Regions from separate parts of the Enterobacter bugandensis genome, predicted to be linked through region 3. Evidence: predicted binding sites of a transcription regulator. Region 3 holds the regulator's gene; each other region holds the start of a gene.

Region 1 (7,290 bases), 2.0 Mb from region 3:
GACGTGCAGATTCAGAGGTAATGGAATACATGGCAGGCTCCTTGCTTTATTTGTGAAACTCAATGTCAACATAGCGCAGGCCTGCCAGGCTACTTCATAGTATTAACTTATCGCGCAGCCGCTAGCGTAAAAAGATCCGCCCTTTCAGGTACAGGGTGGCCTGACCAGCAATGAGTACGCGGTCGCCCTTCAGCTCGCAGCGAAGATCCCCGCCGCGGTACGACACCTGGCGGGCGTTAAGCGACGTCTTACCCAGCCTTTCACTCCAGTAGGGGATCAGCATGCTGTGCGTGGACCCGGTAACCGGATCCTCCGGCACCCCTTCGCCCGGGCAGAAAAAGCGGCTGACGAAGTCATATTCCCCTTCGCCCGGCGCGGTTACGCAGACCATTTTGCCCAGCGGAACCATCGCGCCAATATCCGGCATTAATGCCTCCACCTGCTGCTGGCTCTCCAGCACCACGCAGTAGTCTCGCCCGACGCGCACCTCTTTTGCCGCCGGGATGCCCAGCGCGCTAAACAGTGCAGGCGGTGGGTTATCGACAACCTCCGTGGACCATGCGGGGAAATCCAGCGTCAGCCAGTCGCCGCTGCGTTTGACCGTCAGCTCCCCTACGAAGCGCGTGGTAAAGTGGATTTCCGTATGCGGATAGTCCAGATACTCAAAAATGACGTGTGATGCCGCGAGGGTCGCATGGCCGCAGAGGTTAATTTCATGCAGCGTGGTGAACCAGCGCAGTTCAAATCCGCCGTCGGTTCGCACTAAAAACGCGGTTTCCGACTGGTTATGCTGCTGTGCCATCTTGAGAAGCGTCTCGTCCGGCAGCCACTCTTCCAGAGGACATACCGCTGCCGCGTTGCCGCCAAAGGTTTTGTCGCTGAAGGCATCCACCAGATAAAAATCAATTTCCCGCATTGTCTCTTCCTCTTTTGTTATCAGTTTTAGCGCAGATACACAGTGCCTTTCAGGTAGCACGACGCCTGACCGCTCATCAATACGCGCTCCCCTTTCAGCTCGCAGCGCACATCCCCGCCGCGCGCCGAAACCTGACGGGCAAACATTGCCGTTTTCCCCAGCTTTTCGCTCCAGTAGGGGATCAGCATCGTGTGCGCGGATCCAGTCACCGGATCTTCCGGAACGGCAACGCCCGGTGAGAAGAAGCGGCTGACAAAGTCATATTCCCCTTCACCCGGTGCCGTCACGCTCACTTTATGCTCGCCCGGCGTCATTGCCGAAAAGCGCGGCGCAAGCGCTTCAACCTGCCGGGGATTTTCCAGCACAATCACCCAGGCGCGGCCTTTACGGGCTTCAACGTAATGGCGGATACCGAGCGCCGCGAGCATCTCCGGCGGCGGCGTCTCTTCACGGGTCGGGCACGCCGGGAAGTCCAGCGTCATCCACTCTCCCTCCCGGCTGACCGTCAGTCGGCCAGAGGCGGTATCAAAGTGGATCCGCGAGTCGGGGTAATCGAGTTCATTAAACAGAACGTACGCGGCGGCCAGGGTGGCGTGACCGCAGAGATTGACTTCAGTGAGCGTGGTAAACCAGCGTAGCTCAATGCCGCCCTTAGTGCAGACGAAAAATGCGGTTTCCGACTGATTATGCTGCTGCGCCATTTTCAGTAACGTCTCATCCGGCAGCCATTCGTTCAGCGGGCAAACCGCTGCCGGATTGCCGCCGAACGAGGTATTGCTGAATGCATCTACCAGATAAAAATCAATCTCCTGCATTGTCTTACCGCCTGTCTTTGCTGTGTCGTACTTTTATATTCAATGAAAACAACGCCCCCGGCTACCGCTTTCATAAGGTAAATATTGAGATCTGCGTCACATAATGGTTGAGTTTTCGCCGTATGACGTTTTAAGATCGCCTTCTCATCTTTCCAGCAACGAATCTCCGACATCCCTATGACAACGAACACAGTTTCCCGCAGGGTCGCGTGGCTACGCGTGGTCACGCTGGCCATTGCCGCATTTATTTTTAACACCACAGAATTTGTTCCGGTTGGGCTGTTGTCTGACATAGCAGAAAGCTTCCGGATGGAAACGGCGCAGGTGGGGATTATGTTAACTATCTACGCCTGGGTGGTGGCTCTGATGTCTTTGCCGTTTATGTTGCTGACCAGCCAGATGGAGCGGCGCAGGCTGTTGATCGGCCTGTTTGCCCTGTTCATTGCCAGCCATGTCCTGTCGTTTATGGCGTGGAATTTTACGGTGCTGGTCATTAGCCGCATCGGCATTGCCTTTGCCCACGCGGTATTCTGGTCGATCACCGCGTCGCTGGCTATTCGGCTCGCGCCGGCGGGTAAACGCGCCCAGGCCTTGAGCCTGATTGCCACCGGTACCGCGCTGGCGATGGTGCTGGGGCTGCCCATTGGCCGCATCGTAGGACAGTACTTCGGCTGGCGTACCACCTTCTTTGCCATCGGCATGGGCGCGCTGGTGACGCTGGTGTGTCTGATTAAGCTGCTGCCCGCGCTGCCAAGCGAACACTCCGGCTCGCTGAAAAGCCTGCCGCTGCTGATGCGTCGCCCGGCGCTGCTGAGTATCTACCTGCTTACCGTTATCGTGGTTACCGCGCACTACACGGCGTACAGCTACATTGAACCGTTTGTGCAGGTGGTCGCGGGCTTTAGCGCAAACTTTGCCACCCTCTTACTGCTCATTCTCGGCGGCGCGGGCATTATTGGCAGCGTGCTGTTTGGTAAACTGGGTAACCAGCATGCCTCCTTGCTGGTGAGCAGCGCCATCGGCCTGCTGCTGGCGTGCCTGGTGCTGCTGCTGCCTGCGTCAGGCAGCGAAAGCCAGCTGGCGATCCTGAGCCTGTTCTGGGGCGTGGCGATCATGATTATTGGTCTCGGCATGCAGGTGAAAGTCCTGGCCCTGGCGCCGGATGCCACGGACGTGGCGATGTCGCTGTTCTCGGGGATTTTCAATCTGGGGATTGGCGCGGGGGCGCTGGTGGGCAATCAGATTAGCCTGCACGTATCGATGTCGGCGATTGGCTATCTGGGGGCGATTCCGGCGCTCGTCGCGCTCGTCTGGTCGGTACTCATCTTCCGCAAGTGGCCGGTGGCGCTGGAGGAACAAGGGCAGCACGGGTGAGGTTTATTTATGCCGGGTGGCGCATGGCGTCCTGAAATCAGGACGCCCGTACGATGCCATACTGCATGGGGAAATTACTTGCGTGGCATAACCGTATCGACAACATCAGCAGGTCGGATTGACCCACAGTATAAGTATTAATACTGTCTTTCTTCCTCTCCACCCAGATAGACATATCTTTCATGGGTTATGTCAGCCTGGCACTGATAGATATTAATTCTTGTTTCAACAGGCGTGGCAGTGGAAGACGCATCACTGATCTTCCCGCATTTTTTAGCTTTCTCGTTAATCCAGAGATTCTGTTCTTTTTTCATAGAGGCCCTGACTGACTCTGGAAGAGATTTCCAGAGATTATTGAGTTGACTATCGTTCTCAGAATAGGCCAGCACTGCATCGTTTAATTTGTTGTTGAGATCGGCTTTCTCAAATTCGGATTTATTCATGGCCAGCATAGTCATATCGACCAATGATTGGGAGACATAATCTCTGTCAGAATATTCATAGGATGCTGAAATGTCTTTCTCATTGTCCGCCAGGGATAATATATATACAAAATTATCCCATTGAACACTGTTATTAAGCACCTTGCCACCACCTTGATTTATCCGCTCTAGTTTCTGAGGATAGGCTGCAATAAACCCAAGGATTTCCGTAGGTATGGCGAGCGTGACCTTAGCGGAGCAACTGCGGTTTGAATCATTTTTATCAAATGGTTTAGTTGTAACATTCTCCAGATGAATGGCTATTTGATTTGCTTTTTCCTGGTATGATTTAAGTGGTTTTCCATAAAATTGCGAAGGCGTTGCCAGATACGTTTCCTGCAATTTACTCATTGCATCATCTCTGATTTTTGCTTGCATAGCAGCAACGGCATCCTCACGACCACATTTAAATTCGGGCGCAGAATCGAACAAGCCTGCAGTGGCAGTAAATGAAAACAGCAACGTACTGAGTACGATAAAAGAATATTTTGCACGCATGACACTATCCTGAAAAGAAATGAGTGCAGTACATTACTTTAAGAACTAACGAGCGACAAGTCTGGCTATGCTCATTTAACCCGGTTTGAATTAAAAAAGTATTTTTCCGGAATTTATTTGTATTCATTTAATAAATACTTTACATACCGGGTAAGGGTAATCCGCCACCCGGCACTGACATCAGTGGTAGGTCTTAATAATCTCCAGCACGCCGTTAATAATAAACTGCACGCCCATACAGACCAGTAAGAAGCCCATCAGACGGGAAATCGCCTCGATTCCGCCCTTGCCCACCCAGCGCATGATCGCACCGGAACTGCGCAGAGACGCCCACACGATAACCCCAATAAGTGCAAAAATTAGCGGTGGCGCAACGGTCAGTACCCAGTCCGGGAAGGTAGAGCTGTCGCGCACCGTCGATGCAGAACTGATGATCATCGCGATGGTACCCGGCCCGGCCGTACTCGGCATGGCCAGCGGTACAAAAGCAATATTCGCGCTCGGTTCGGACTCCAGCTCTTCAGATTTGCTGGTTGCCTCCGGAGACTCGTGCGCTTTTTGCGCCGGGAACAGCATGCGGAAGCCGATAAAGGCCACAATCAGCCCGCCCGCTATACGCAGCCCGGGAATTGAAATCCCGAAGGTGTTCATCACCAGCTGTCCGGCGTAGTAGGCCACCATCATAATGGCAAACACATACACCGAAGCCATCATCGACTGATGGTTGCGCTCGGCGCTGTTCATATTCCCTGCCAGCCCCAGGAACAGCGCCACCGTCGTTAACGGGTTAGCTAACGGCAGCAGTACCACCAGCCCGAGACCAATTGCTTTAATCAAATCCAACATAGTGCGTCGTTGTCCTTATCCACATTTAACATCGCAATTATAGGGTGAAAGTGTGACGTTCAGCCATCGGCGCAACGTAACGATAGTTTTCCTTTGGGAACGATACCCGTTTGTTATCTTCCTGATTTGAAAGGTTGCAAAAAACGTTCATGAAACGTTTTAGCAATTCGTGGCATCGGCTGATTCATTCAGTTGACTTATACTTGCCTGAGCAATAATATCTGCCGTGATTAAACTACTTGCCAGGGCAACCATTGTGAAAAGCACCAGTGATATCTTTAACGACGTTGTTCCGCTGGGTCGTCTTATTCATATGGTTAACCAGAAAAAAGATCGCCTGCTCAATGACTACCTGTCACCGCTGGATATCACCGCAACACAGTTCAAAGTGCTGTGTTCCATTCGCTGCGAAGTGTGTATCACGCCGGTTGAGCTGAAAAAGGTGCTCTCTGTCGATCTGGGTGCGTTAACCCGCATGCTCGATCGTCTCGTCTGCAAAGGATGGGTAGAACGAAGCCCTAACCCGAATGACAAACGCGGCGTACTGGTCAGGCTCACCAGCGATGGTGCGGCTATGTGCGAGCAATGTCATCAATTAGTAGGACAAACACTGCATCAGGAACTAACAAAAAACTTAACGGCAGATGAAGTGGCTACCCTTGAGCTTTTGCTGAAGAAAATACTGCCGTAAACAGAAAAAGAGGTATGACGATGTCCAGACGCAATACTGACGCTATCACTATTCATAGCATTTTGGACTGGATCGAAGATAACCTGGAATCGCCGCTCTCCCTTGAAAAAGTGTCTGAGCGTTCAGGTTACTCCAAATGGCACCTGCAACGGATGTTCAAAAAAGAGACCGGTCATTCATTAGGTCAATATATTCGCAGCCGCAAGCTGACGGAAATTGCCCAGAAACTGAAAGAAAGCAATGAACCGATCCTTTATCTGGCGGAGCGTTACGGATTTGAATCACAGCAAACCCTCACGCGTACGTTCAAGAACTATTTTGACGTGCCGCCTCATAAGTACCGAATTACCAGCGTGCCGGGTGAATCCCGTTACCTGTATCCGTTAAAACACTGTAGTTAATCATCGCCTGTAAAAGACGTAACCGAGGAAAAAATGAAAGTTACCGCCTCCGCCGCCCTCGCCTTGCTGGTGCTGTTTTCCAGCCAGACCTTCGCGGAGCAAACCCCAGGTGCAACGCAGCAAAATAATCATGACACGATGATTTTGCCGTCAGCACATGACCAGTCGCCTTATGATTTCAACCACATGGGTGCTGGTAGCGACAAATCCGACGAATTAGGCGTGCCTTATTATAATCAGCACGGCCTCTGATTCGTTTTTGCCCCGCAGCCGCGGGGCTTTTTTATGCCCTATCCCCTTACCCGCGCCGCCCGGCGAACCCGCAGGCCAAACACGTTGATGTACAGCCCGGCCATGATCAGCACGGCACCGAGCAGCTGCAGCGCGCTCAGCGTTTCATCCAGCAGTATCGCCGCACTGGCAAGCCCCACTACCGGAACCAGCAAAGACAGCGGCGCGACGCGCCAGGTCTCATAGCGCCCCAGCAGCGAACCCCAGATCCCGTAGCCCACGATGGTGGCGACAAACGCCAGATAGATGAGAGAAAGGATCGTGGTCAGATCGATCTCGACCAGGCTGTTCAGCATCACCTCCGGGCCATCCAGAATAAACGACGCCACCAGAAACGGGATTATCGGAATCAATGCGCTCCAGACCACCAGGGACATCACCTGAGGCCTCGCCTCGTGCTGCATAATCAGCTTGTTGAAAATATTGCCGCACGCCCAGCTCAGCCCCGCCGCCAGCGTGAGCATAAACCCGAGCAGCGCCACATCCTGACCGTTCAGGCTGGCTTCAATCAGCACCAGCACGCCAAATACCGCCAGCGTTATCCCCGCCAGCTGCTTGCCCTGCAGGCGTTCGCCAAACACAAATGCGCCGAGAATAATGGTAAAGAACGCCTGCGCCTGTAAAACCAGCGAGGCCAGACCGGCCGGCATGCCGAACTTGATGGCGCAGAAGAGAAACGCGAACTGGCCAAAGCTGATGGTCAGACCGTAGCCCAGCAGCAGTTTTAACGGGATTTTCGGACGGGCGACGAAAAAGAGCGCCGGGAACGCCACCAGCATAAAACGCAAACCGGCCAGCATCAGCGGGGGCATGTTGTGCAATCCCAGCTTGATGACCACAAAATTGAGCCCCCATACCACGACCACCAGCAACGCCAGCAGTCCGTCTTTACGCGTCATACCCTGCCCCTGAATTATTAATAATTTGTTAACACTTCAAGGTAACAGAAAAAAGTGTGCCGCGAGAAGATCATTAT
Region 2 (7,290 bases), 3.6 Mb from region 3:
AAAACGATCTGAAAACGAAGTAATTCTGGACCATTCGCCCGTAAGGTTTAACCCTGCGGGCGAAATAAGAACGACTCTGGAAAAACGCCGGTGAGTGACCTGAGCGCTCACGTTTAGCGGCCGACATTAACTATGGTAAAGGAGAAGCTTATGTTTCGTTGGGGCATTATATTTCTGGTTATCGCGTTAATTGCCGCCGCATTGGGCTTTGGTGGTCTGGCAGGTACGGCGGCATGGGCAGCTAAAATTGTCTTCGTCGTCGGTATTATTCTGTTCCTGGTCAGCCTGTTTACGGGTCGTAGACGTCCGTAGCAAACGCAATATTCCTTCAACAAAATAAAGCCAGTCACTGCGACTGGCTTTTTCTTATTTGCGTTACAGGTCGGGTGCGTTACTGTGGAGTGATAAAATAATCAAAACAGGAAAGCAGAGGTGGGGCAACGAATTCCCGTTACGCTCGGCAATATTGCGCCGCTGACGTTAAAACCGTTTAGTGCGGGTCAACTCGCACTTGTCTGCGAGGGGGGAGGACAGCGCGGCATTTTCACCGCTGGCGTGCTGGATGAATTTATGCGCGCGCAGTTCAACCCGTTTGACCTCTACTTCGGCACGTCCGCCGGGGCGCAGAATCTCTCTGCGTATGTCTGTAACCAGCCCGGCTACGCGCGAAAAGTGATCATGCGCTTCACCACGGCGAAAGAATTTTTTAACCCGGTGCGCTTCGTGCGCGGCGGCAACCTGATCGATCTCGACTGGCTGCTGGAGTCGACCTCCAGCCAGATGCCGCTGGCCATGGATACCGCTGCCCGCCTGTTTGATAGCGGCAAAGAATTCTGGATGTGCGCCAGCCGGGGGGATGACTATTCGCCGGGCTATTTCTCACCGCAGAAGGAGAACTGGCTCGACATCATCCGCGCCTCCAGCGCCATTCCCGGTTTTTATCGTACCGGCGCGTTGCTGGACGGCATCAGCTATCTGGACGGCGGCATCAGCGACGCGGTGCCGGTGCAGGAAGCCGCGCGACGCGGGGCGAAAACTATCGTGGTGATCCGTACCGTTCCATCGCAAATGTATTACACCCCCCAGTGGTTTAAGCGGATGGAGCGCTGGCTGGGCGACAGCAGCCTGCAGCCGCTGGTGAACATCGCGAAGCAGCATGAAACCACCTACGGCGCGATGCAGCGCTTTATTGAAAAACCCCCGGGCAAGCTGCGCATCTTTGAAATTTATCCGCCTAAGCCGCTGCTGAGCATGGCGTTGGGCAGCCGGTTGCCTGCGTTGCGTATGGATTACAAAACGGGGCGGCTGTGCGGGCGTTACTTCCTGGCGACCGTCGGGAAAATGCTGGCCGAGCAACCGCCTCTGCATCGGCATAAACGCATTATTACGCCACCTGCAATTGTCGCCAATGACGCCCTGACCATGCCGCTGGTGGACATTCCGCAGGCGAATGACGCTTTACTGGATAACGAGGATCTGGCGTGACGCACCGCTTTGTTGATACCCACTGCCACTTTGATTTCCCGCCGTTTACGGGGAATGAAGCGCTAAGCATTGCGAAAGCTGCCGAAGCCGGCGTGCAGGCCATCATTGTGCCGTCGGTTGAAGCCGCCTATTTTACCCGCGTGCTGGAGCTTTCCGCGCGATACTCCGCGCTTTATGCCGCGCTCGGCCTGCATCCGATTGTGATTGAGCGCCATCGTGATGAGCATCTTGAAGAGCTGGATCGGGTGCTGCAACGTGCAGGAGAGAAACTTGTCGCCATCGGCGAGATCGGCCTCGATCTCTATCGCGAAGATCCGCAGTTTGAACGCCAGCAGACGATCCTCGACGCGCAGCTTCGGCTGGCAAAACGTCACGATCTGCCGGTGATCCTCCACTCCCGACGCACTCATGACAAACTGGCGATGCACCTGAAGCGCATCGACCTGCCGCGACGAGGCGTAGTGCATGGTTTTTCCGGCAGCCTGCAGCAGGCGCAGCGTTTTATTGAACTGGGCTATAAAATTGGCGTCGGTGGCACCATCACCTATCCGCGCGCCAGTAAAACTCGTGACGTAATGGCGCAGCTGCCTCTCTCTGCGCTGTTACTGGAAACGGATGCCCCCGATATGCCGCTGAATGGTTTTCAGGGGCAGCCGAATCGCCCGGAACAGGCGGCGCGGGTATTTGACGTGCTGTGCGAACTACGTCAGGAACCTGAAGAGGTCATTGCCAGCGCGCTGCTCGAAAATACCCGTGCGGTTTTTGGTATCACGCTATAGATAAAGCGCCGGACGAATCACCGTTATCTTCTGTTTTTCCAGCGCCCGCGCCAGCGGTTCAATATCCTCCTGCGTGGCGCTACGCCATGACGCCGCATCGCCGTAAACTCCGTGTGTATGAAACGCGTTAATACGCACCGGAACATTCCCCAGCCCGTGGATGAACGCGATCAACGGTTTGATATGTTCCAGATAATCACACTGTTCCGGGATGACCAGCAAGCGGAGCTCCGTCAAACGGTGACGGTCTGCCAGCCAGCGAATGCTCTCCTTAATCTGCGGGTTTTCGCGTCCGGTCAGGAAGCGGTGATGTTCATTCCCCCACGCTTTGAGATCCAGCATTGCGCCATCCAGCACCGGCAGCAGTTTTTGCCAGCCGGTTTCGCTTAGCAGACCGTTGCTGTCTACCAGGCAGGTTAAATGATGTAGCTCAGGATCGGTTTTGATCGCGGTAAACAGGGCGATCAAAAACGGCAGTTGGGTTGTGGCTTCGCCGCCGCTCACGGTGATCCCTTCGATAAAGGGCGCGGATTTACGGACCTGAACGAGGATCTCGTCGACGCTCAGGCGGTGCGCCATGGGCGTGGCCTGCTGCTGGCACAGGCGCAGGCAGGTGTCGCACTGCTGGCAGTGACTCTCCTGCCACCAGACGCGTCCGGCCTGAATGGTCAGCGCGTCGTGCGGGCAGTGGGGCACGCAGTCCCCGCAGTCGTTGCAGCGCCCGATGGTCCACGGGTTGTGGCAGGTTTTGCAGCGCAGGTTGCAGCCCTGCAGGAACAGCGCCAGGCGGCTGCCCGGCCCGTCCACGCAGGAGAAGGGGATGACCTGACTAACTAAAGCGCATCTGCTGTTCATGGCTTATCACGCGCGGCTGACGTTCCAGAATACGGGTATTGCGTGCGGCCTCTTCCCCCAGCCACGTGGTGTTCGTTCTTGAACCCGCTTCCCGGTATTTCTCCAGATCCGACAAGCGAACCATATAGCCGGTCACGCGTACCAGATCGTTACCGGCCACATTCGCGGTGAACTCACGCATACCGGCCCTGAACGCCCCCAGGCAAAGCTGAACCACCGCCTGCGGATTGCGTTTTACCGTCTCATCCAGCGTTAAAATATCGCTGATCCCGGAATGATAGTGTTTATGGTGCGGCGCTACGGCCAGCAGATGACTGACAGGATCCGGCTCGTCACCGTACGGCAGACGCGCCCCCGGCGTGGTGCCCGAATCGGAGCTGATGCCTGACTGGGCGTGCAGCATCGCGCGATGCTTCCAGCCGTGCTTCACCGGCGTATTTTCAACAAACGCCGCAAGCTGTTCGCTGATGCGATAACCCAGCGCGTTGGCCTGCTCGTCTTTCCCGTAACGCCCCGCCATGCCTGCTTTCTCACACAGTACGTTCACCGCTTCGGCAAGACCGTACATGCCAAACATCGGCACAAACCGATCGGCATCAATCAGCCCCTCTTTCACCAGGAAGCTATTCTCAAAGAAGCCGGATTGCCCGTACAGAAAATCGCAGCGCGCATCGATGATGGCGATTTGCTGCTGGCAGTAGTGCGGTAGCGTGCGGGTGAAGAAGTCGTCAATGGATGTGCTGTGTTCGGCGATTGTCTTGAGGTTAAGGCGCACCAGGGTGCTGCCACCGCCCGCCAGCGGCAGAGAGTTGTAACAGCTCACCACGCCAAAACGGCCTTTTGTGAAAATTTTATCATTCACTGGGCCGTTTGAAATATGCGGTTTGCTGCATTCACAAATGTTTTTTGCCACCTCAAGCAGTAAATCGTCTGGGGTGATCTCAGGATCGTAGATAAAGGTCAGATTGGGCGCAACCTGCTTCAGTTCAGCATCTGCACGCAGAATGGCACGGGTGACAGGGCCGTCGGCGGGCCCGATGTTGGCGTGCATAAACGCATCGGGCAGCGTTCTGTCGAGATAGCGCCAGAAACGTTTTATTCGGCTATCGATTTCTTCTTGTGTTAGAATTCTAACATACGGATTCAGTAGCGCATCAAGCTGCCCCAGATAGACCGGCATTGATGTCACTGAAGGAACATGGTGATAGAGAATAGTTAACAGAGAGAGGGCGTCATCAAGATCTTTCGCGCCTTCCAGCTCCAGCCATTCCGAACCGTTAGCCAGGAATTTTTCATAATCCGGCAGCACGTAGCGCGGTTTGTAGGGCGCATGGCCTTCGTACATGTCGCAGATAAACCCCTCGTCCAGCGCGGCGCGGGCGGCCGGAGATAGCGTCGGGTAGGGCAGATAATTTTCCGCTTCCAGCGCCAGAAAATGACGTTTTTGCTCCGGGGTTAACAGCGGGCTTGTCACAATGTGCTGGCAACGTTGTTGCAGGGCGTCGGGCATGTTCACTTCCTTGAATGTTCTGCGGATGATGAACGGATTGTAGGAAGCCAGCCTGCCGGCGCTTTTGATCCAACAAGGGGTATCGCTGCTTTAGTCAGCAACTTGCACGCTAAAGTTTGAAGAAGATCTCATTACAGTAATGCAAATTTGTACGCAGTTTTCATTAACTGTGATGAATGTCGAAGTGTGGATGCGGGTGAATGTTAGAATACTCACAGACCCGCAAGGTAAAATTTATACGGCACTGCCGTTGGAGAATGTTATGACCGATTTAACTGCAAGCAGCCTGCGCGCGTTGAAGCTGATGGACCTGACCACCCTGAACGATGACGACACCAATGAAAAAGTCATCGCCCTGTGCCATCAGGCAAAAACGCCAGTGGGTAACACCGCCGCCGTCTGTATCTACCCGCGCTTTATCCCGATTGCCCGCAAAACGCTGAAAGAGCAGGGCACGCCGGACGTGCGCATTGCAACCGTGACTAACTTCCCGCACGGCAATGACGACATTGAGATTGCGCTGGCGGAAACCCGCGCGGCAATTGCCTACGGCGCAGACGAAGTTGACGTGGTGTTCCCGTACCGCGCGCTGATTGCCGGCAACGAGCAGGTCGGTTTTGACCTGGTGAAAGCCTGTAAAGACGCGTGTGCGGCGGCAAACGTGCTGCTCAAAGTGATCATCGAAACCGGCGAGCTGAAAGAAGAGGCGCTGATTCGTAAGGCTTCAGAAATCTCCATCAAAGCCGGTGCGGATTTCATTAAAACCTCTACCGGTAAAGTGGCGGTCAATGCGACCCCGGAAAGCGCGCGCATCATGATGGAAGTTATCCGCGATATGGGCGTGTCCAAAACCGTTGGCTTCAAGCCTGCGGGCGGCGTACGTACCGCGGAAGACGCGCAGCAGTTCCTGGCGATTGCCGACGAACTGTTTGGCGCTGAGTGGGCTGACTCCCGCCACTACCGCTTCGGCGCGTCCAGCCTGCTGGCCAGCCTGCTGAAGGCGCTGGGTCACGGCGACGGTAAGAGCGCAAGCAGCTACTGATTGCCAGACAATGCCGGATGGCGCTTCGCTTATCCGGCCTACAGGATCGCAGGGCGGGTAAGCGTACCCGCCGCCATTCACCCGATTCCGCATGGGGGTTACCGTGTTTCTCGCACAAGAAATTATTCGTAAAAAACGTGATGGTCTTGCTTTAAGCGACGAAGAAATTCGCTTCTTCATCAACGGCATTCGTGACAACACCGTCTCAGAAGGGCAGATTGCGGCTCTGGCGATGACCATTTTCTTCCACGATATGTCGATGCCTGAGCGCGTGTCGCTGACCATGGCGATGCGAGATTCAGGAACCGTTCTGGACTGGAAAAGCCTCAACCTTAACGGCCCGATTGTGGACAAACACTCCACCGGCGGCGTGGGTGATGTGACTTCGCTGATGCTCGGCCCTATGGTGGCAGCCTGCGGCGGTTACGTTCCCATGATCTCCGGGCGCGGCCTGGGCCACACCGGCGGTACGCTCGACAAACTGGAAGCCATTCCGGGCTTCGATATCTTCCCGGATGACAATCGCTTCCGCGATATTATTAAAGACGTTGGCGTGGCGATTATCGGCCAGACCAGCTCTCTTGCTCCGGCAGACAAGCGTTTTTACGCGACGCGTGATATTACCGCCACCGTAGACTCCATCCCGCTGATCACCGCCTCTATCCTCGCCAAAAAACTGGCGGAAGGGCTGGACGCGCTGGTGATGGACGTGAAGGTGGGCAGCGGCGCGTTTATGCCGACCTATGAACTCTCTGCTCAGCTTGCCGAAGCGATCGTTGGCGTCTCCAACGGCGCGGGCGTGCGCACCACCGCGCTGCTGACCGACATGAACCAGGTGCTGGCCTCCAGCGCCGGTAACGCGGTTGAAGTCCGCGAAGCCGTGCAGTTCCTCACAGGTGAATACCGTAACCCGCGCCTGTTCGATGTCACCATGGCGCTGTGCGTGGAGATGCTGATTTCCGGCAAGCTGGCCAAAGACGACGCGGAAGCCCGCGCGAAGCTTCAGGCGGTGCTGGACAACGGCAAAGCGGCGGAGATCTTTGGCCGCATGGTGGCGGCGCAAAAAGGCCCGACCGATTTCGTCGAAAACTACGCGAAATACCTGCCAACCGCGATGCTCAGCAAAGCTGTTTATGCGGATGGCGAAGGTTTTGTCTCCGCCATGGACACCCGCGCGCTTGGCATGGCTGTTGTATCTATGGGTGGCGGTCGTCGTCAGGCATCGGACACTATTGATTACAGCGTCGGCTTTACCGACATGGCCCGTCTGGGCGACAGCGTTGACGGCCAACGTCCGCTGGCAGTGATCCACGCGAAAGACGAAGCCAGCTGGCAGGACGCGGCGAAAGCGGTGAAAGCGGCAATATCTCTTGACGATAAAGCACCGGAAACCACACCGACGGTCTATCGTCGTATCACTGAATAGCGGTATACTGATCTGATCGCATTTTTATGAAGCACTAAGTACGGAGAACAATTATGAAACGTGCATTTATTATGGTGCTGGACTCATTCGGCATCGGCGCAACCGAAGATGCAGAACGTTTTGGTGACGTGGGTTCCGATACCATGGGTCACATCGCGGAAGCCTGTGCAAAAGGCGAAGCGGACAACGGTCG
Region 3 (7,290 bases):
CCAGTAAACAATAATCGGGCTCATCCAGTGCATGCGGCACATGGCCGCCGTCAGCTCGAACGGCCTCAGGATGTCGCTCATGGGATAGCGGTTCAGCCCGTCGTGACGGTAGGCGCTTTCGGGTTCACCGGTGGTAATGACGCTCCGCCAATACTTTCCCGCCAGCTGGTTGCCCCCCACCCCGCTGGAGAAGCCCCGGCTCAGCACGCGGTCCAGCCACTCTTTCAGCAGCGCCGGACAGCTGTAGGTATAGAGCGGATGCTGAAATACAATCACGTCATGCTGACGCAGCAGTTCCTGCTCGTAAGGAATATCGATAAAGAAATCAGGATAGTGCGCGTAGAGATCGTGCACCGTGACGTTACTGAGCTGTGTGGCCGGCTTAAGCAGCACCCGGTTCGCCACCGAGTCCTGAGATTCCGGATGGGCATACAGCAGCAGCACTTTCGCTGTCTGAGACATCACTCCCCTCCCGGTTCTGTTTTTGTGTATTGTTGTCGTTTTGGGCTACCATGGCGGCCCGGTGGGGAAAATGGCCCACACCTTACATTATCATAATGACAAATTAACATAGTCGGAACATACGGCGCTTCTATGATTGTTTTCTCCTCGTTACAAATTCGTCGCGGCGTGCGCGTCCTGCTGGATAACGCCACTGCTACCATCAACCCGGGCCAGAAAGTGGGTCTGGTCGGCAAAAACGGCTGCGGTAAATCCACCCTGCTGGCGCTGCTGAAAAACGAGATTAGCGCGGATGGCGGTAACTTTACCTTCCCGGGGAACTGGCAGCTCGCGTGGGTAAACCAGGAGACGCCAGCCCTGAGCGAACCGGCACTCGACTATGTTATCGACGGCGATCGCGAATACCGTAAGCTCGAAGCGGAACTCAACGCGGCCAACGAGCGCAACGACGGTCACGCCATCGCTACCGTTCACGGCAAGCTGGACGCCATCGACGCGTGGACCATTCGCTCCCGCGCCTCCAGCCTGCTGCACGGCCTGGGCTTCAGCAATGAACAGCTTGAACGCCCGGTAAGCGACTTCTCCGGCGGCTGGCGCATGCGCCTCAACCTGGCGCAGGCGCTGATCTGCCGCTCAGACCTGCTCCTGCTCGATGAACCGACCAACCACCTCGATCTCGATGCGGTTATTTGGCTCGAGAAGTGGCTCAAGAGCTATCAGGGCACTCTGATTCTCATCTCCCACGACCGCGACTTCCTCGATCCGGTGGTGGATAAAATCATTCATATCGAACAGCAAACCATGTTCGAGTACACCGGCAACTACAGCTCCTTCGAGCGCCAGCGCGCGACGCGCCTTGCTCAGCAGCAGTCGATGTATGAAAGCCAACAGCAACGCGTGGCGCACCTGCAGAGCTTCGTGGATCGCTTCAAAGCTAAAGCGTCAAAAGCCAAGCAGGCCCAGAGCCGCATTAAAATGCTGGAACGCATGGAGATGATCGCCCCGGCACACGTGGATAACCCGTTCCACTTCAGCTTCCGCGCGCCGGAAAGCCTGCCGAACCCGCTTCTGAAGATGGAAAAGGTCAGCGCTGGTTATGGGGATCGCATCATCCTCGACTCTATCAAGCTTAACCTGGTGCCGGGTTCGCGCATTGGCCTGCTGGGGCGCAACGGCGCCGGTAAATCAACGTTAATTAAGCTGCTCGCGGGCGAGCTTAACCCAACCAGCGGTGAAATCGGCCTGGCGAAGGGCATTAAGCTTGGCTATTTCGCCCAGCATCAGCTGGAATTTTTACGCGCGGATGAATCCCCGATTCAGCATCTGGCGCGTCTTGCGCCGCAGGAAATGGAGCAGAAACTGCGCGACTACCTCGGCGGCTTCGGCTTCCAGGGCGATAAGGTGACCGAAAACACCGAGCGTTTCTCGGGCGGCGAAAAAGCCCGTCTGGTGCTGGCGCTGATCGTCTGGCAGAGACCCAACCTGCTGCTGCTCGATGAACCGACCAACCACCTGGATCTCGACATGCGTCAGGCGCTGACCGAAGCGCTGATTGAGTTCGAAGGCGCACTGGTTGTCGTGTCGCACGATCGCCACCTGATCCGCTCCACCACCGACGATCTCTACCTGGTACACGGCGGCAAAGTCGAACCGTTCGACGGCGATCTTGAAGATTACCAGCAGTGGCTGACGGACGTACAAAAGCAGGAAAACCAGCCGGAAGAGTCAGCGAAAGACAACGTCAACAGCGCACAGTCGCGTAAAGACCAGAAGCGCCGCGAAGCGGAACTGCGCACCCAGACCCAGCCGCTGCGTAAAGAGATTGCCCGTCTTGAAAAAGAGATGGAAAAGCTCAACGCCACGCTTGCCGCCGTCGAAGAGAAGCTGGGCGACAGCGACCTGTACGATCAGAGCCGTAAAGCGGAGCTAACGGATTGTCTGCAAACGCAGGCGAAAGCCAAATCCAGCCTCGAAGAGTGCGAAATGGCATGGCTGGATGCCCAGGAACAGCTGGAAGCGATGCTGCAGGCAGACTGAATTTTTACCCCGTTGTGAGAACGGAATCTATCTCTGGTTCGGAAATCCAGGCTAAACGGGGTACAATTCGGAAAGTATAGTGAATTTCTGACAAGAATCAGCATCGTCCTTATGACCCAAATCATTCCATCAGACTTCGACATTACAGCCGAAGACAGCACCGAGTTCGTGCCCATGCGCGGCGTGACCAACTGCCATTTGCAGACCATGCTGCCGCGGCTGATCCGCCGCAAGGTCCAGTTCACTCCGCACTGGCAACGGCTCGATCTGCCGGACGGTGATTTTCTGGATCTCGCCTGGAGCGAAGCGCCGGAACAGGCTCTTCATAAGCCGCGTCTGGTGGTTTTTCACGGTTTAGAAGGCAGCCTGCACAGTCCGTATGCGCATGGGTTAATTGAGGCCGCCAAAGCGCGCGGCTGGCTCGGCGTGGTGATGCATTTTCGCGGCTGTAGCGGCGAGCCGAATCGTCAGAAACGCATTTATCACTCGGGTGAAACCGAAGATGGCACGTGGTTTCTGCACTGGCTGCGGGAAAATTATGGCGCCGCGCCAACGGCCGCCGTGGGCTACTCGCTGGGCGGTAATATGCTCGCCTGTCTGCTGGCCAAAGAGGGCGACAGCGTACCGCTGAATGCAGCAGTGATTGTCTCCGCACCGTTTATGCTGGAGCAGTGCAGCTACCACATGGAAAAAGGCTTTTCCCGCGTCTATCAGCGCTATCTGCTCAACCTGCTGAAAGCCAACGCGGCGCGAAAGCTGAAGGCCTATCCGGATACCCTGCCGGTAAGCCTGCGCCAGCTGAAAAAGGTACGCTGCATCCGCGAATTCGACGATCTGATCACCGCCAAAATTCACGGCTTCGCCGATGCTATCGACTATTACCGACAGTGCAGCGCCATGCCGCTGCTCAGCAAAATCACGCAGCCGACGCTGATTATTCACGCCAAAGATGACCCGTTCATGGATCATCACTCTATTCCCGCGCAGGAATTCCTGCCTGACAACGTTCACTACCAGCTGACCGAACATGGTGGCCACGTGGGGTTCATCGGCGGCACGCTGCGCAGGCCGAAAATGTGGCTGGAAGCGCGCATTCCTGACTGGCTGACTCCTTATCTGGATGGTGCAAAATGATCATTCCCTGGCAGGATCTGGCTCCCGAAACGCTCGATAATCTGATTGAAAGCTTTGTATTACGCGAAGGCACCGATTATGGTGAACATGAGCGTTCGCTTGAGCAAAAGGTCAACGATGTAAAACGCCAGCTGAAAAGCGGCGACGTGGTGCTGGTGTGGTCAGAACTGCATGAGACGGTCAATATCATGCCCCGCAACGCGTTTCACGGCTGATCTTCCAACCTTTTCCGTCAGGGAGTTGCTATGTCTGCCAGACATCCCATTATTGCCGTTACGGGGTCGAGTGGTGCGGGAACCACCACCACCAGCCTCGCTTTTCGCAAGATTTTCGCCCAGCTGAATCTCCGTTCGGCGGAGGTCGAAGGCGACAGCTTTCACCGCTATACGCGGCCTGAGATGGACATGGCGATCCGCAAGGCGCGCGATCTGGGTAAACACATCAGCTACTTTGGCCCCGAAGCCAATGATTTCGGCCTGCTGGAGCAAACCTTCCGCGAATACGGTCAGAGCGGTACCGGGCAGTCCCGTAAGTATCTGCACACCTACGACGAAGCCGTACCCTGGAACCAGGTGCCGGGCACCTTTACCCCCTGGCAACCGCTGCCGGAACCCACCGACGTGCTGTTTTATGAAGGATTGCACGGCGGCGTTGTTACGCCTCAGCACGACGTGGCGCGCCATGTGGATCTGCTGGTCGGGGTGGTGCCGATCGTTAACCTGGAGTGGATCCAGAAGCTGACGCGCGACATGAGCGAGCGCGGCCATTCGCGCGAGGCGGTAATGGACTCGGTGGTGCGCTCCATGGAAGATTACATCAACTATCTCACGCCGCAGTTCTCCCGCACGCACATTAACTTCCAGCGCGTGCCGACCGTGGACACTTCCAATCCGTTCGCGGCGAAAAGCATCCCGTCGCTGGATGAGAGCTTTGTGGTGATCCACTTCCGCAATCTTGAAGGCATTGATTACCCCTGGCTGCTGGCGATGCTGCAGGGCTCGTTTATTTCCCACATGAATACGTTAGTGGTTCCCGGTGGAAAAATGGGGCTGGCAATGGAGCTGATCATGACGCCGCTGGTGGAGCGACTGATGGAAGGGAAGCAGATCGCGTGAACATGTTCCCTCTCCCCGTGGGAGAGGGTTAGGGTGAGGGCATCAACACGCACGATGCCCCAATAATTAAGCCTCGATCACTTCATACGAATGGGTGATTTTTACCGCTTTCTCCAGCATTAACGCCACAGAGCAGTATTTCTCCGCAGAGAGATCCACCGCGCGTGAGACCGCCGCGTCTTTCAGTTCTTTCCCGGTGACAACAAAGTGCAGATTAATGTGGGTGAACAGGCGTGGCGCCTCTTCGCGACGCTCTGAGGTGAGTTTAACCTCGCAATCCGTCACGTCATGACGGCCTTTTTGCAGAATCGACACCACGTCGATCGCGCTGCATCCGCCTGCCGCCATCAGCACCATTTCCATTGGGCTTGGAGCTTTATCGCCGGAGTTACCATCCATCAAAATCTGGTGTCCTGATGCGGACTCGCCCAGGAACGTTAAACCTTCAACCCACTTCACGCGCGCTTGCATATTCATTAACTCCAACGTTGCATTTTTGGTGACAGATTACGCGTGCGTTACATTTCTCGCAATGGAAGGCGACCTGCATCATGCTGAAGCGAGACACCAGGAGACACGCGGCAAAAGCTATGCTAAAACACTCAGGATGCTACAGTAATACATTGACGTTACACATGTATGCAGAGGACATCAAACTTTACTGGCTGCGAAACGTTACGACAGCCGACTTCCCAGGGTATGGGTAAGAATTCGATTGCAACCCCAGAGTCCGGATGCATCTGATGACTCTGGTGACAGCTTATAACAGAGGATAACAGCGCATGGTGCTTGGCAAACCGCAAACAGACCCGACTCTCGAATGGTTCTTGTCTCATTGCCACATTCATAAGTACCCATCGAAGAGCACGCTGATTCACCAGGGTGAAAAAGCGGAAACGTTGTATTACATCGTCAAAGGCTCGGTGGCAGTGCTGATCAAAGATGAGGAAGGCAAAGAGATGATCCTTTCCTATCTGAACCAGGGCGATTTTATCGGTGAACTGGGCCTGTTTGAAGAAGGCCAGGAACGTAGCGCCTGGGTTCGCGCAAAGACAGCATGTGAAGTGGCTGAAATTTCTTATAAGAAATTCCGTCAGTTGATTCAGGTAAACCCTGACATCCTGATGCGTCTTTCTTCCCAGATGGCGCGCCGTCTGCAGGTGACGTCAGAGAAAGTGGGTAACCTCGCCTTCCTGGACGTGACTGGCCGTATCGCGCAGACTCTGCTGAACCTGGCGAAACAGCCAGACGCGATGACCCACCCGGACGGCATGCAAATTAAAATTACCCGTCAGGAAATCGGTCAGATCGTCGGTTGCTCCCGCGAAACGGTGGGCCGTATTCTGAAAATGCTGGAAGATCAAAACCTGATCTCCGCCCACGGTAAAACCATCGTGGTTTACGGAACCCGTTAATCCTGCCTAAACGGCGTGCCATCGCAAGGTGTCACGCCGTTTTTGTCTCTATTCCCCATGTGGCGCAGGCTGATCTATCACCCGGAAGTTAACTACGCACTACGACAAACGCTGGTGCTATGTCTTCCCGTGGCCGTGGGCCTGATCCTGGGACATCTTCAGCAGGGCCTGCTGTTTTCTCTCGTCCCCGCCTGCTGCAACATTGCCGGTCTGGACACGCCCCATAAACGCTTTTTCAAACGTCTGATAATTGGCGGCTCGCTGTTTGCTGGCTGTAGCCTCGCGGTGCAGCTTCTGCTGGCTCGCGATATTCCCCTGCCGCTGATCCTGACCGTGCTGGCGATGACCCTCGGCGTCACCGCCGAAATCAGCTCGCTCCATGCCCGTCTGCTTCCCGCGTCACTCATTGCGGCCATCTTCACCCTGAGCCTCGCCGGTAATATGCCCGTGTGGGAGCCGCTGCTGATCTACGCCCTCGGCACGCTGTGGTACGGGCTGTTTAACTGGTTCTGGTTCTGGCTGTGGCGGGAGCAGCCGCTGCGCGAATCTCTGAGCCTGCTCTACGTGCAGCTTGCGGATTACTGTGAAGCCAAATACACTCTGCTCACCCAGCATACGGATCCGGAAAAATCCTTACCGCCGTTGCTGACGCGCCAGCAAAAGGTGGTAGACCTGATAAGCCAATGCTATCAGCAGCTGCATATGCTCGCCGCCAACAAGAACCACGAATATAAACGGCTGTTGCGCACCTTTCAGGTGGGGCTGGATCTTCAGGAGCATATCTCCGTTAGCCTTCACCACCCGCAGGAGGTGCAAAAGCTGGTTGAGCGCAGCCATGCCGAAGCGGTGATCCGCTGGAACGCACAAACCGTCTCCGCGCGCCTGCGGGTGCTGGCCGATGATATTCTCTACCACCGCTACCCCACGCGCTTTAACATGGACAAACAGCTCGGCGCGCTGGAGAAAATCGCCCGTCAGCACCCGGATAACCCGGTCGGCCAGTTTGCCGCCTGGCACTTCAGCCGCATCGCCCGCGTGCTGCGCACCCAGCGCCCGCTTTATTCCCGTGACCTGATGGCGGATAAACAGAAACGTCTGCCGCTGCTGCCGGCGCTGAGAAGCTACCT
Region 4 (7,290 bases), 2.2 Mb from region 3:
CCATGGCGGAGATGTTTGGCTCGCGAAATCGCTTTACCCGTATGGCTATCTCCAAGGAGGCGGGCGGTCTGGTGGCGGTGGGCTTTGGCCCGGTACTGGCGGGGATTTTCTGCAATATGACGGGTTCCTGGTGGCCGATTGTAGCCATGCTGGTGGCTTATTCCGTGATTGGGCTGGTTTCGGCGTTCCTGATGCCGGAAGTCCGCGACCGCGACCTCAGCGCGGCTGAAGATGCCGCCGAGGCCGCGCCGAAAGAGCGCGTGGGTTACGGCGCGGTTTCCACGCGACGCTAGCGGTTTATATCTTTCGTGACTTATCACACAACTTTTTGTTTATGTCACACCACCTGAGCAAAAGTTAATATAAATCAAAAACTCAAACGGCAGTATCAGTATGGTTGATGGCAGTAATTTTTTACCCCGACTGCCATTCTAGTTGGTGTAGTCAGCAGGCGCTGCCGCTCTGGACTGGGGGCGGCAGCGATCCACAGCTTTCTAATTAGCGAGTCTTAATCATGGAAAACACCTTATTACAGGCCAATGCGACGCTGCCTCAGTACGATCGCGACAGCCTTAAAGCACGCATTGTACATTTAGGCTTCGGCGCATTTCACCGCGCGCATCAGGCGGTGTATGCGGACATCCTCGCGGCTGAACACGGCAGCGACTGGGGCTATTGTGAGGTTAACCTGATTGGCGGCGAGCAGCAGATTGCCGACCTGAAGGTGCAGGATAACCTCTACACCGTAGCGGAAATGTCTGCCGATGCCTGGACGTCCCGCGTGGTTGGCGTAGTCAAAAAGGCCCTGCACGCGCAGGTCGACGGGCTGGAAAGCGTGCTGGCGGCAATGTGTGAACCGCAGGTGGCGATTGTCTCGCTGACCATCACCGAAAAAGGCTACTGCCACTCTCCGGCAACCGGGCAACTGATGCTCGATCATCCTTTCATCGTTGCCGACCTGCAAAACCCGCATCAGCCGAAATCTGCGCCGGGCGTGGTGGTGGAAGCGCTGGCGCGCCGTAAAGCGGCAGGGCTGCCCGCGTTTAGCGTGATGTCCTGCGACAACATGCCGGAGAACGGTCACGTGATGCGCAACGTCACCTGCGCGTACGCCCGGGCGGTAGACGGCGAGCTGGCGGACTGGATCGAGGCTAACGTTACCTTCCCGTCAACCATGGTGGACCGCATCGTACCGGCGGTCACACCCGATACGCTGGATAAAATCGCGCAGCTGACCGGCGTACGCGATCCGGCGGCGGTGGCCTGCGAGCCGTTCCGCCAGTGGGTTATCGAGGATAACTTTGTGGCCGGGCGTCCGGAATGGGAAAAAGCCGGAGCCGAACTGGTTTCAGACGTGATCCCGTTTGAAGAGATGAAGCTGCGCATGCTCAACGGCAGCCACTCTTTCCTGGCCTACCTGGGCTATCTGGCGGGTTATCAGCACATCAATGAGTGTATGGAAGACGAACACTATCGCGTCGCCGCGCACGCGCTGATGCTCAACGAGCAGGCGCCGACCCTGAAAGTGAAGGGCGTCGATTTAGAACGCTACGCTGACCTGCTGATCGCCCGTTACAGTAACCCGGCCCTGCGCCACCGTACCTGGCAAATTGCGATGGACGGCAGCCAGAAGCTTCCGCAGCGGATGCTGGATCCCGCGCGCTGGCACCTGGTGCACCAGACGCCTTTCCCACTGCTGGCGCTGGGCGTGGCTGGGTGGATGCGCTATGTCGGCGGCGTGGACGAGCAGGGTAACGCCATCGACGTGAGCGATCCGCAGCTGGCGGTGATTCAGGCGGCGGTGAAGGGAAGTGCCGAAGGGGAAAGCCGGGTTAACGCGCTGCTCGGCATTGAGGCCATTTTTGGGAAAGAGTTGCCGCGAGAAAAAGCCTTTACAGATGCCGTGATGAGCGCGTATCAGACGCTGCTGCAGAAGGGGGCAAAGACCACGGTGGCGGAGTACGTGTCCCACCTGTAATTCAACACATGCCGCCGTTCGCGGCGGCATGTTGGCGCACAATTTAGTGCATACCCAGACGAATCAGTTCAATTGGTTCGAACTTACCTTCGCATCCTTCCACTTCCACCGTTTTGCCACGGCGCACCTGCGCGGCATCCAGCCCGTCGCTGTGGATCGCCTTAATCACGCCGGTTTTGCCGGTGCCGCTAATCATGACGCGGCTGCCGGTGGTGATTGCATTGCGGTTACGGTCGTATGTCATCATGGTATTTTCTCCTCTCTAAACTATCCGTTACGGCGCTATTTCAGGTTTTGCCGTTCACGGGGCACTATAAATACGCCTGTCTGCCAGTCATGTTTTTGTTTTTGATCAAACTCACACTTTTTTCTTTATTACATGGGGCATTGACGCTTCACGACGGCAATTTACAAAGCAGACCGTAATTTTCACTTATTGATAGTTTCTACGGGGAAGCGTTGAGGATTGGTTTATATTCCCGATGCCATTCTGGTTGCAGGAAATAACCCTTCATCGGAATAAGGAGTCAGGCTTATGTATAAGAAGATTTTGATGCCTGTTGACGTGTTTGAAATGGATTTAAGCGACAAAGCGGTTCGCCACGCGGCTAACCTCGCGAAGGCCGAGGGCGCGTCGATTACCCTGGTCAATATTCTGCCTGCCAGCAGTCGGTCTCTGCTGCGCGGATTCAACGCCGATATTAAAAAGTTTGAAGAGTATATGAGCGCAGAATCCGGGAAGAAAATGAACGAGTTAAAACGACTGTTCGATATCTCCCCGGAGAATATTCACACTCTGGTTCGTTTTGGCAGCGTCCGCGATGAAATTATCAAGCTGAGCAAAGAAGGGGAATATGACGTGATTGTCATCGGGTCAAAAAAACCGGGCATCACCACTCATCTGCTGGGGTCAAATGCGGAATCTATTCTGCGCTACGCCACAATTCCGGTGTTAGTCGTTCGCTAATTACGGCGCCGCCCGCGAAAAGGGCGGCAAATATCACTCTTCGCTAAACCACTCGCTATTTTCCTGACGAATAAGCTGCACGGATTCGCCTATCTCCTGCAGATGCAGGGTCATCGCTTTTTCCACGCCGTCCGGGTCGCGTTTTTCCAGCGCGCTGAAAATATCGTGATGCTGGCGGAGCAGCATTTCCGGCGGGGAGACGTGATCGAGGCTCATGTAGCGCACCCGGTCAATGGTGGCCTTGATATTCTCGATGGTATCCCAGGCCAGCTGGCAGTCTGCAATTTGCGCCAGCTTCTGGTGAAACTCATCATCAAGCTGGAAGAAATCGTTGAGCTGTTTACGGTCAATCGCAATGCGCTGCTGATGCAGGTTTTGCTCCAGCAGGTAACACTGGTTGTCATTAATGAGCGTCGCGGCACGGCGCACCACAGCGCATTCAATCGCCTGGCGTACGAAACAGCCGTTGCGCACCTGTGAGAGTGAAATTTTGTTCACGTAGCTGCCGCGCTGCGGGCGGATCTGAATCAGGCCGTTCTCCGCAAGCTTAATAAACGCTTCACGCACCGGCTGACGGGACACGTCAAAACGCACGGAGACCTCTTTTTCAGAAAGCGGCGTTCCCGGTGGGATCAGGCAATGGACAATATCACGTCGCAAAATGCGATAGATTTGCTGGTTTACGGGCTGGGTGGGATTGAGTTGCGATTCAGCGGCCATGAGTTGTCATTTCTCAGAGAGTTAGCCCGAACATACTACCATTCTTTTATGACCCGAAACAGACCCGGCCCGCGGGCCGGGAAGGGCTTATTTAGCCACGATGGACGCTAAGTCCGGCAAAACTCTGGCTGACCGGCATCATTTCCACGGTATTGATGTTGACGTGTTTTGGCAGCGTTGCGACCCACCAGACCGTTTCGGTGACGTCTTCCGGCGTCAGGGCGTTGGCGTTTTCGTAGGTTTTATCCGCTTTCGCATCATCGCCCTTGAAGCGCACGTTGGAGAATTCGGTGCCGCCTACCAGCCCCGGCTCGATATCGGTGACGCGAATGGCGGTACCGTGCAGGTCGGTGCGCAGGTTCAGGCTGAACTGGCGCACAAACGCTTTGGTCGCGCCGTAGACATTACCGCCCGCGTAAGGCCAGCTCCCGGCGGTAGAACCGATGTTGATAATGTGGCCGCGGTTGCGCTCGACCATGCCCGGCAGCACCGCGCGGGTCATGTAGACCAGCCCTTTGTTGTTGGTGTCGATCATGTTTTCCCAGTCTTCAACGCTGGCTTTGTGGGCAGGCTCCATGCCCAGCGCCAGACCGGCGTTGTTGACCAGCACGTCGATGGCACGCCACTCTGCCGGCAGGCTGGCAATCATCTCTTCAATGGCCGCACGGTTACGCACGTCCAGCTGCGCGGTCAGGATGCTGTCACCTAAATCGTCCTTCAGCTCCTGCAGGCGCTCCTGACGACGGCCCGTTGCAATCACCTTATGCCCGTTGGCGACGAAGCGACGCGTGATGCTTTCACCAAAACCTGCCGTTGCCCCGGTAACTAAAATAATCATCTCACTGTTCCTCAACGCTTTTTGTGTGGTACTAACATAGCACGCCCGCAGAGGGTGCGTTAAGGCAACATTTGTATGACGGCGTTGCAGGCGATGGCGGCCTGGCCTACTCTGGGAAGATATTCGTTCGGAGGAGTGAAAGATGACGGCCACCAACCCCTTTTTTGACATCAGCCTGCTGCCTTACCAGGCTCCCCATTTTGATACCATCAAAGACGAGCATTATCGTCCGGCCTTCGATGAAGCGCTTCGCCAGAAGCGGGCGGACATAGAGGCGATAGTCTCTCACACCGCTGCGCCAGACTTCACTAACACCGTGCTGGCGCTGGAGAAAAGCGGCGTCATGCTTGCGCGCGTCAGCAGCGTTTTCTTCGCCATGACCTCCGCGCACACTAATGCGTACCTGCAGGAACTGGAGGAGCAACTCTCCACCGAACTTGCCGCGCTGGCGAACGACATCTGGCTGAACGACACTCTTTTCGCCCGCGTCGAGAGCGTCTGGCAGGACCGCGCCGCGCTGGATGCCGAATCCCGTCGGCTGGTCGAGGAGACGTACCAGCGCTTTATTCTGGCCGGCGCGCGCCTGAATGAAGCGGAAAAAGCCGAGCTGAAGGCGCTGAATACCGAGGCCGCGTCCCTGACCAGCCAGTTTAACCAGCGCCTGCTGGCCGCTAACAACGCGGGCGGGCTGGTGGTGGATTACGCGCACCAGCTTGAAGGCCTTAGCGCCGAAGAGATTGCCGCCGCGGCGCAGGCCGCCGCGGAAAAAGGGCTTAACGACCGCTGGCTGATCCCGCTCCTGAATACGACACAGCAGCCTGCGCTAGCCGCGCTGCGCAATCGGCAGACGCGCGAAAACCTGTTCAACGCCGGCTGGACGCGCACCCAGAAAGGGGATGAAAACGACACCCGCACGCTGATCCTGCGCCTTACGGCGCTGCGGGCGCGCCAGGCCCGTCTGCTCGGCTTTGAGGATTACGCCAGCTGGAGCATCGCCGACCAGATGGCGAAAACCCCGGCCGCCGCGCTGGAATTTATGCGCGGGATTGTGCCCGCCGCGCGTGCCCGCGCGGAACGCGAGCAGGCCGATATTCAGAAGGTCATTGATGACGAGCAGGGTGGCTTCACCGTGCAGGCCTGGGACTGGGCCTTTTATGCCGAGCGCGTGCGTCAGGCGAAATATGCCCTCGATGAATCGCAAATTCGACCCTATTTTGCGCTCAATACCGTATTGCAGGATGGCGTATTCTGGGCGGCCAGCCAGCTGTTTGGCATTCGTTTTGTGGAGCGTTTCGACATTCCGGTTTATCACCCTGACGTCCGCGTATGGGAAATTTTTGACCATACCGGTGAGGGCATGGCGCTGTTTTACGGCGACTTCTTCGCCCGCGATTCCAAGCAGGGCGGGGCCTGGATGGGCAATTTCATCGAGCAGTCCTTTGAGTTTGCTGCCCGCCCGGTGATCTACAACGTCTGCAACTACCAAAAGCCGGGTAACGGCGGCGTCGCGCTTCTCTCCTGGGATGACGTGATAACCCTGTTCCACGAGTTTGGCCATACCCTGCACGGTCTGTTTGCCAGCCAGCGCTTCGCCACGCTGTCCGGTACCAATACGCCGCGTGATTTCGTTGAATTCCCGTCGCAAATTAATGAGCACTGGGCCAGCCATCCTCAGGTGTTTAGCCACTATTCCCGTCATTACGAAACCGGTGACCCCATGCCGGACGCGCTGCGGGAAAGCATGCTCAACGCAACCCATTTCAACAAGGGTTATGACATGACGGAGCTGCTGAGTGCGGCGCTGCTGGACATGAACTGGCACGGCATCAGCGAGGCCGTGTCGAGCGTTGAAGAATTCGAAGCCGCGGCGTTGAAAAAAGAGGGGCTGGATCTGCCCGCTGTACCGCCGCGCTATCGCAGCAGCTACTTTGCCCATATCTTCGGCGGCGGCTACGCGGCGGGGTATTACGCCTACCTGTGGACGCAAATGCTGGCGGACGATGGCTATCAGTGGTTCGTGGAGCAGGGTGGATTGACGCGTGAAAACGGGCAGAAATTCCGTGAGGCGATTTTGTCTCGCGGCAACAGCGCTGATTTAGCCGAACTTTATCGAAACTGGCGCGGACACGATCCGAAGATTGAACCGATGCTGGAGAATCGCGGGCTGAGCGCATAAAGTCACTTTTAGCTAAGAAGATAACCGGGCCTCGCGCCCGGTTTTTTTATAGGTCTGAAAGCCCAAAAATGGTCAAAAAAAGAACTAAAATTTACATTTATTAATGCTTTGAAATATATTTATATTAAATGTGCTTAAATTTAGGCGCTTTTACCAATCTCAATTTTATAATGCTCGCAAGTTTATTTAATTATTTATGCTGACTGAAACATGGCCGTTAATTGCATATAAGAATCATCGCAAAAAGATGATTATTATATTTTTATCTCAGCCTAAAGTATTAATTTTCTCTGCCGATTAGCATGGGTGTGGTCGTGGTGGAAACCCATTTCCATTAACCACAAAAAATAAGCCGTTATTAAAATTCATCTCCAGAAGATGAACCTATGCTAATTATTAAGGAAGAGTCATGTTTAAAAATCTCAACATCGGCACCCGGCTTACCATAGCATTTGGCGCAATTGTGGTTTTAATGTCAGTCGTCTGCGGGCTGCTCTATTTGAGCTTTGACAGAGTGACGGCCGTCAGCAAGCTCAACGTTCATAGCTATAAAGTGGTCGATAACCTTCGCTCCGTAACCGAAAACCTGATCAACATGGAAACCGGCATTC

Evidence for each region. Region 3 encodes CRP, which controls carbon source genes, mostly activating them, when cyclic AMP is high. Its sites were predicted from a motif close to ATGTGANNNNNNTCACAT; they were not measured.
Region 1: the regulator CRP is predicted to act here: its motif matches at 1,816-1,833, upstream of DG357_RS11235 (sugar transporter).
Region 2: the regulator CRP is predicted to act here: its motif matches at 4,744-4,761, upstream of deoC (deoxyribose-phosphate aldolase).
Region 4: the regulator CRP is predicted to act here: its motif matches at 2,325-2,342, upstream of ydfZ (putative selenium delivery protein YdfZ).

Annotation. Positions count from the first base shown of each region.
Region 1 covers NZ_LT992502.1:2,298,193-2,305,482, reverse strand. Annotated here, with positions in the region: gene DG357_RS11250 (GNAT family N-acetyltransferase) at 1-31, opposite strand, end outside; gene DG357_RS11245 (PhzF family phenazine biosynthesis protein) at 122-916, opposite strand; gene DG357_RS11240 (PhzF family phenazine biosynthesis protein) at 943-1,731, opposite strand; gene DG357_RS11235 (sugar transporter) at 1,909-3,105, shown strand; gene DG357_RS11230 (lysozyme inhibitor LprI family protein) at 3,243-4,085, opposite strand; gene DG357_RS11225 (MarC family NAAT transporter) at 4,266-4,931, opposite strand; gene marR (multiple antibiotic resistance transcriptional regulator MarR) at 5,188-5,622, shown strand; gene marA (MDR efflux pump AcrAB transcriptional activator MarA) at 5,643-6,023, shown strand; gene marB (multiple antibiotic resistance protein MarB) at 6,057-6,275, shown strand; gene eamA (O-acetylserine/cysteine exporter) at 6,314-7,213, opposite strand.
Region 2 covers NZ_LT992502.1:691,473-698,762, forward strand. Annotated here, with positions in the region: gene osmY (molecular chaperone OsmY) at 1-23, shown strand, start outside; gene DG357_RS03385 (DUF1328 domain-containing protein) at 151-312, shown strand; gene DG357_RS03390 (patatin-like phospholipase family protein) at 433-1,485, shown strand; gene DG357_RS03395 (TatD family hydrolase) at 1,482-2,264, shown strand; gene DG357_RS03400 (YjjW family glycine radical enzyme activase) at 2,259-3,119, opposite strand; gene DG357_RS03405 (YjjI family glycine radical enzyme) at 3,094-4,629, opposite strand; gene deoC (deoxyribose-phosphate aldolase) at 4,892-5,671, shown strand; gene deoA (thymidine phosphorylase) at 5,775-7,097, shown strand; gene deoB (phosphopentomutase) at 7,151-7,290, shown strand, end outside.
Region 3 covers NZ_LT992502.1:4,299,797-4,307,086, forward strand. Annotated here, with positions in the region: gene kefG (glutathione-regulated potassium-efflux system ancillary protein KefG) at 1-462, opposite strand, end outside; gene DG357_RS20925 (ABC transporter ATP-binding protein) at 595-2,499, shown strand; gene DG357_RS20930 (hydrolase) at 2,611-3,633, shown strand; gene DG357_RS20935 (YheU family protein) at 3,630-3,848, shown strand; gene DG357_RS20940 (phosphoribulokinase) at 3,879-4,748, shown strand; gene DG357_RS20945 (OsmC family protein) at 4,815-5,219, opposite strand; gene crp (cAMP-activated global transcriptional regulator CRP) at 5,531-6,163, shown strand; gene DG357_RS20955 (YccS/YhfK family putative transporter) at 6,221-7,290, shown strand, end outside.
Region 4 covers NZ_LT992502.1:2,144,141-2,151,430, forward strand. Annotated here, with positions in the region: gene DG357_RS10525 (MFS transporter) at 1-293, shown strand, start outside; gene DG357_RS10530 (mannitol dehydrogenase family protein) at 515-1,978, shown strand; gene ydfZ (putative selenium delivery protein YdfZ) at 2,022-2,225, opposite strand; gene DG357_RS10540 (universal stress protein) at 2,514-2,945, shown strand; gene DG357_RS10545 (GntR family transcriptional regulator) at 2,979-3,665, opposite strand; gene ydfG (bifunctional NADP-dependent 3-hydroxy acid dehydrogenase/3-hydroxypropionate dehydrogenase YdfG) at 3,757-4,503, opposite strand; gene dcp (peptidyl-dipeptidase Dcp) at 4,646-6,679, shown strand; gene DG357_RS10560 (methyl-accepting chemotaxis protein) at 7,089-7,290, shown strand, end outside.